2 regions of the Lysinibacillus sp. BS3 genome follow, and region 1 is predicted to be linked to the other one. Evidence: riboswitches for the same ligand, from Rfam matches in the RefSeq annotation. Region 1 holds a riboswitch; the other holds the start of a gene.

Region 1 (3,423 bases):
ACAGATTTTGGTGAGCTATGTGCAGGTGATATTGATGCGAGGGCAAAACATACAGATAGGCAGGGTGAGCCTCGCCTTCAAAAATATGATGCCTATGGTGAAGAGATATCGGAGGTTTGGGTTAATGATGGCTATAAAAAAACGATTGAAGAGACATATAATACTGGGATTGTAGGCTATGTACACAAGCATATTCCGCAGCTAGGACACAAGGGGAATTATGTTTATAGCTTTGCACAAGGTTATTTGCTATCACATGCAGAGCCCGGTTTTTATTGTCCAGTAACATTGACAATGGCAACTGCCTATCTATTAGATCATTATGCAGATGAAGAGGTAAAGCAGCGTTTTTTACCACATGTGTGTGCAACAGGTGACACAGATTTATATGAAGGTGCGACCTTTTTAACAGAACGTCAAGGGGGCTCTGACGTAGGTGCAAATGTGGTGGAGGCGAGAAAGGATGGCACTGCTTATCGTCTATATGGTGAAAAATATTTTGCATCCAATGCGGGCATGTGTGGTGTAGCGATGGTATTAGCACGACTAGAAGGTGCGCCAGCAGGTTCCAAAGGCTTAACATTGTTTGCAGTTCCTTGGCGCAAAGAAGATGGAACAACAAATCATTTACGTATTCGCCGACTGAAAGATAAGCTAGGCGTTCGGGCAGTTCCCTCTGGTGAGGTAGAATTTGATGGTGCACTTGCCTATGTTGTAGGGGAGCAAAATAAAGGGATTTATTATATGCTAGAAGCACTAAATCTCTCTAGAATTTGTAATGCAGTCGCTTCAATTGGTATTATGCGTCGCGGCTTCTTAGAGGCAAAACATTATGTAAGCAATCGACATGCATTTGGCAAGCCCTTAACACAGTACCCTATGATTCAGGATACTTTAGGGAAATTTGCAGCTAAGTTGCACGTGGAAGTAGCGACAGTTTTTGATCTTATCCAATTATACGATAAAGTGACAAGTGGACAGGGAACTCAGCAAGATCTTATTATGAATCGTTTATATATTGCCATTATGAAAAAGGAAACAGCAGAGCAAGCTGTTCATTATGCTAGTGAGGCAATTGAATTACACGGAGGTAATGGCTATATAGAAGACTTTGTAACGCCCCGCTTATTAAGAGACGCCCAAGTGTTAACGGTGTGGGAGGGTACGGCTAATATTTTGGCCTTAGAACTCATTCGTTTAGTAGATAAGTTTCATGCTCATGAACTGTTTGTACAGGAGATGGAGGAACGATTAGACAAATTAGCTGACAGCTCACTAGTACAAATCGTTAAAGAACAATTGGCGAATATGTCTGTGAAACTGCAAATTTTTAGCGCTTTAGACGAGGCAACGAAAACTTTTGAAGCTAAGGGTATGGCGGAAAAAATGGCTCACCTTTATGAAAGTGTCATAGCGGTTGAGTGGGCACATAAATTTGGTGGGAAATATGAAAAACTAGCGGACGTTTATTTAGAACAGACATGGTCATTAAGAGAAATGGGTGCTCAAATGAAAACAGTCCAATACTTTTCTGAAATTGTATAATGGCCGGGGAGTCGTCTTGAATGGAGGCGACTTTTTTCATTTTCATGTATAATGAAATCAACTGAATATTATAAAGGTTCTTTACTTAAGTAAAGTGAAAAGGGAAATCGGTGTAATTCCGATGCGGTCCCGCCACTGTAAGTGTGAGTTTTTTCAAATGATGCCACTGAAGATTTCGGGAAGGCTTGAAAAATCGCAAGTAGCACTAGCCAGGAGACCTGCCTTTATAACGACATGACAACCTACGAGGATAGGGTGGTGGATTTTGTATCAGTTTTTTTGGTGCGATTTTGCCCCCTCATCGATCAAAGATGAGGGGTTTTATTTTGATGTAGAATAAAGCGAAATGTCGCACGGATCAACGAAGGAGGATTCACATGAAGAAATTTTGGAAAATAGGATTATCAGCATTTTTAGCAGTAGGCTTGCTAGCTGCTTGTGGGCAGGAAGCAAAAGATAACAAGCCATCTAACGAGCAGCAAACACAGCAAGAAACAGCACAGGTGGATGAAGCAACATTCCCAATGACGATAACAGATGCCCTTGGTAAGGACATTACACTTGAAGCACCTCCTGAGAAAATTGTTTCACTTATTCCAAGTAATACTGAAATCCTTTTTGGACTAGGTTTAAATGATGAAATAGTTGGTGTTACGGACAACGACGATTATCCGCCAGAGGCAACTGAGAAGGATAAGGTTGGCGGTATGGAATACGATATTGAAAAAATTATTGCCTTAAAACCAGATATCGTTTTTTCACACGAATCTAGCATGTCTCTTTCAGAAGAGGCTATTGCACAGCTTGAATCAGCAGGTTTGAAAGTATTTGTTGTAAAAAATGCACAAGACTTTAATGAAACATATACAACAATTGAGCAACTTGGACGTGCTACAGGGAAATTACCAGAGGCAGAAAAAATTGTTGCGAATATGAAGGCAAAAGTAGAAGAAGTTTTGTCTAAAGTCAAGGATGTTGAACCCAAAAAAGTGTTAGTTGAAGCATCAGATGAGCCAGATATTTATACAGCTGGCAATGGCACATTTATGAACGCTATGCTTGAAATGATCAATGCAGAGAATGTAGCTGTAGATGGCGATAATTGGTATAAAATTGATGCAGAACAAATTATCGCAAAAAATCCAGATGTCATCGTGGTGACATATCATTATGTACCAGATATTTTAACGAAAATACCAAAACGTGCGGGCTTTGATACGATTAATGCCGTAAAAAATAATGCGATTGTGCAGGTAGATGAAAGTACAACAAGTCGTCAAGGGCCACGTTTAGCAGAAGGTCTAGAAGAATTAGCAAAAGCGATCTATCCTGAGGTATTTAAGTGAAAAAAATAGCACTAGCCTATACACTAACATGTACGCTTCTTCTTATTAGCATCTGGTGTGGCGTAGCGATAGGCTCAGTTCATATTCCACTAGAAGTATTGTGGAATGAGGCGGTTGATGAAACAGCCGCCAATATCTTTTGGAAAATTCGTTTGCCTCGCGTGTTATTAGCGGGACTAGTAGGCGCATCTCTAGCTATTGCTGGAGCAGCTTTCCAAGGTTTATTAAAAAATCCATTAGCAGATCCATATACACTAGGGGTTTCATCAGGGGCTTCTGTTGGTGCTGTTTTAACGATCTTTTTTAGTATTTCTATACCTGTTGTCGGTTTGTATGCGCTGCCAATCTTCAGTATGATTGGTGCTATCATTACGATGGTAGTTGTTATGAGCTTTGCTAGACTCGTAGACCGCTCATTAAAAATGGAAACGTTGATATTAACAGGTGTTATTTTTAGTTCTTTTTTAGGTTCCCTTATTTCATTAATGATTGCCTTATCTGGTGAAGAATTACGTCAGGTAATAGGCTGGCT
Region 2 (3,423 bases), 1.1 Mb from region 1:
TTCTATTCGCTTTCCACCAGATGTAGGCTCATAGGAAATAACATAGGCAGTTGTAGTATAGGCACCTACTATTGTTGCTTCGGCCCCTTTCATACCTTCCATATGTCCATCTGTAATAATGGCTGTGCTTCCTATAGGAAATTTCGGATTTTCAGCTTTTTTTAACGTTACTGGTACTTCGCCAGAACTTGAATGGTTCATTGTAGAATGATCCATTTCTTCAGCAGCTTCATTAGAAGTGGACGCAGGTTTTGTTTGATCCTCTGTACAAGCCGATAAACTAATTAGAGCGACTACTGATAATAGTCCGACTGACCATCTTTTATTGAATTTCATATGATATCCTCCTCACTATGTGCTCCTAATGTAGCAAATAAATGTGCAGAAACGATGGATATAACCTATGAAAAACATTTCTTTAGTCTGGCGGGGAGATATGCTATTGAATGGGCATGATCTTCAATGTTTTTTGTAATCTATGGGCGAAGATACCAGCAAAAATAGCTAAAATAATATCTTTTGGTAGTGGAGGAATCATCCAAAGCCAAGCGAGCTTATATGAAAAATTCTCTGGCGCACTTGCCCATAGCTTATAGGCAAAAAACATCCAATTTGTTCCTATCAAATAATTTATAGCCGTTGCTACCAAAGCAGCTACGATAAAACTTTTCTTTGTTCCGCTTCGTTCTACGATTAACCCCGCAACAAATGCCGCAAATATAAATGTAATAATAAACCCAAAGGTAGGGCTTAAAATTTGGCCAATTCCACCACCGAAACGAGCAAAGACAGGAGCTCCTGCCAATCCTACGCACATATAAATTGTGCAGGCGAGCGCACCTTTTCTACTACCAAGAATAAGCCCTGCTAAAATTGCAAAGAAGGTTTGAAGCGTAATGGGTACACCACCAACTACCATAAAAGGTGCAAAGGAAGTGATATTAGCACCCACCATCATTAACGTTGTAAATAATCCAATGTAGGTAATGTCAACAGTTCTTAACTTATGGTGACTATGTTGTGTAACAGTTGCCATGATTTCACCTCGTTTTATAAGTTATTACTGCTAGTGTAAAAAACGAATGTATTTGTGTCAACCTTATTATTTATATAAGTTAACTCAATTGTTGAATTAAATTGAAGTAGACTATCTATCTATAAAAATGTATGATAGAACCGTCACAATTTTATAACTTCAAATACTATTGGTGTGACATTTTGAATGTCACTTAAAAGGGAAGTCGGTGGAAGTCCGACGCTGTCCCGCAACTGTAACGAGGAATCCTATAATATGATTTGCCACTGTTTAAGAATGGGAAGGCAATTATAGGATAGTGAATCGAAGCCAGGAGACCTGCCATTTAGTAATACCTGTAATGCCCACGAGGATGCAAGCAATTACGGACAATAGCTGGATATTTTTCTGACTTTGTTTAATCTTGGGTATTTCTATGCGCATTTTCGCATGGGATACCTTTTTTTATTGCTTCATTCATCAATATTCAGTAGGAGTTTAAAACAGATGAATAAAAAATTTATGTTATTTTCCTTCGTACTTTTCATGGTATTAATTGTTTCAATGACCTTTGCTGTAATGGTTGGCTCAGTTTCAGTTACACCGTTATATGTATGGAAAGTTATTCTTTCTAAAATTCCTTTTATACAAAATTCGATCGAGCAAGATTGGAGTCGCTCTCAGGAAATCATCATCTGGCAAATAAGAGCACCTCGTGTTTTGCTAGCTGCGATAGTAGGAGCGGGGTTAGCTATTGCAGGGGCAGCCATTCAGGCACTAGTACGTAATTCTATTGCAGACCCGTATATTCTAGGGATTTCTTCAGGGGCAGCTGTCGGAGCTACTTCTGTGATTATTTTAGGAGCCTTTTCATTTTTAGGTATTTACGCTCTTTCAGTATCCGCATTCCTTGGTTCATTACTTGCCATTGCACTTGTCTTTTTCTTATCACGTGTTGGGGGACGTGTCTCTATTTTCCGCTTGCTATTGGCAGGCATGGCTGTGTCCTTTATCTTAACGGCTATCTCTAACTTTATTTTAATGATGTCAAAGCAAGAAGGGGCCTTAAAGGCTGTTATGTTTTGGATGCTAGGTAGTTTAGCTGGAGCCAAATGGAATAATATTGTGATTCCAGCTTTCGTATTCTTTATTGTATTTGGGCTACTGTGGCTACACTATCGCAATTTAAATTTATTATTACTAGGAGAAGAGGCGGCAGTGACATTAGGCGTTAATCTTCAGCAATTCCGTATTCAGTTAATACTACTAGTATCTCTATTAACAGGTGTGCTTGTCGCAGTTAGTGGTTCTATAGGATTTGTGGGATTGATTATTCCCCATATTGTGCGTTTAATTGTGGGCTCAAACTATAAATACGTAATACCTATCAGTGCTTTAATAGGTGGAATATTCTTAGTGTGGGCAGATGCCTTTGCTCGAATTATTATTGCTCCTCAGGAAATGCCAATTGGTATTATTACAGCTTTTTGTGGAGGACCATTTTTCATTTGGCTTCTCCGTCGTAACAATTATTCTTTCGGTGAAGGAGATTAACTTCCATGACATTAGAAGCGAAAAAAGTATCATTCTCCATTTACGATCAGCGTATACTGCATGATGTAAGTATTCAAATAAAAGAAAAGCAATTTGTTGGATTAATTGGTCCTAATGGGAGCGGAAAATCAACATTGTTAAAAAATATGTATCGTCTCCTAAAACCTGAAAGTGGATCGGTAGTATTAAATGAGCAAGATATATTAAAGCAATCAAGCAAAGCAATTGCGAAAAATTTGGCTGTTGTAAGCCAAGAGACACCCGTATTATTTGATTTCACTGTGCATGATTTAGTCAGTATGGGAAGAACCCCACATAAAAAGCTGTTAGAGCTTGATCAAGAGAAAGATTTTCAAATTGTTAAAGAGGCTCTTAGGCAAACGGGCATATCGCATTTAGAGAAACGAAGCTTTAGTTCGCTTTCTGGTGGCGAGAAAAAACGTGTCATGGTTGCAAGGGCACTCGCTCAACAAGCACAGATATTAATATTAGATGAGCCGACGAATCATTTAGATATTCAACATCAACTTCAACTTATGGATTTAATTCAGACTTTGCATTTAACCGTAGTAGCAGCTTTACATGATTTGAATATTGCTGCTATGTATTGCGATCAAATTTACGTTTTACAGCAAGGGCGAATAGTTTGTCATGGTACACCAGAGGAAGTACTTACGCCAACAGTGCTGCAAGATGTATTTGGTGTTTTTGCGGATATTCAAATACATCCAATGACAGGGAAGCCGTATCTTACATATGTACCTGAACAGTTCACGAAGGGGGTTAGCCAAATATAGAAAAGTGTCATCTTCTATTAGATACATAAAACATCCTTTAAGGAGTGACTGTATGCA

What was found. A riboswitch is a leader RNA that binds a small molecule or an ion and turns the genes downstream of it on or off. The one in region 1 is predicted to bind cobalamin.
Region 2: it holds a riboswitch for cobalamin, as region 1 does, so the genes downstream of both, AAJG31_RS16235 (iron chelate uptake ABC transporter family permease subunit) here and AAJG31_RS10865 (ABC transporter substrate-binding protein) in region 1, are expected to answer to the same signal.

The regions. Positions count from the first base shown of each region.
Region 1 covers NZ_CP154860.1:2,171,853-2,175,275, reverse strand. Annotated here, with positions in the region: gene AAJG31_RS10870 (acyl-CoA dehydrogenase family protein) at 1-1,545, shown strand, start outside; cobalamin riboswitch at 1,603-1,786, shown strand; gene AAJG31_RS10865 (ABC transporter substrate-binding protein) at 1,923-2,891, shown strand; gene AAJG31_RS10860 (iron ABC transporter permease) at 2,888-3,423, shown strand, end outside.
Region 2 covers NZ_CP154860.1:3,291,762-3,295,184, forward strand. Annotated here, with positions in the region: gene AAJG31_RS16225 (YdhK family protein) at 1-336, opposite strand, end outside; gene AAJG31_RS16230 (biotin transporter BioY) at 440-1,036, opposite strand; cobalamin riboswitch at 1,190-1,377, shown strand; gene AAJG31_RS16235 (iron chelate uptake ABC transporter family permease subunit) at 1,523-2,569, shown strand; gene AAJG31_RS16240 (heme ABC transporter ATP-binding protein) at 2,575-3,366, shown strand; gene dapF (diaminopimelate epimerase) at 3,419-3,423, shown strand, end outside.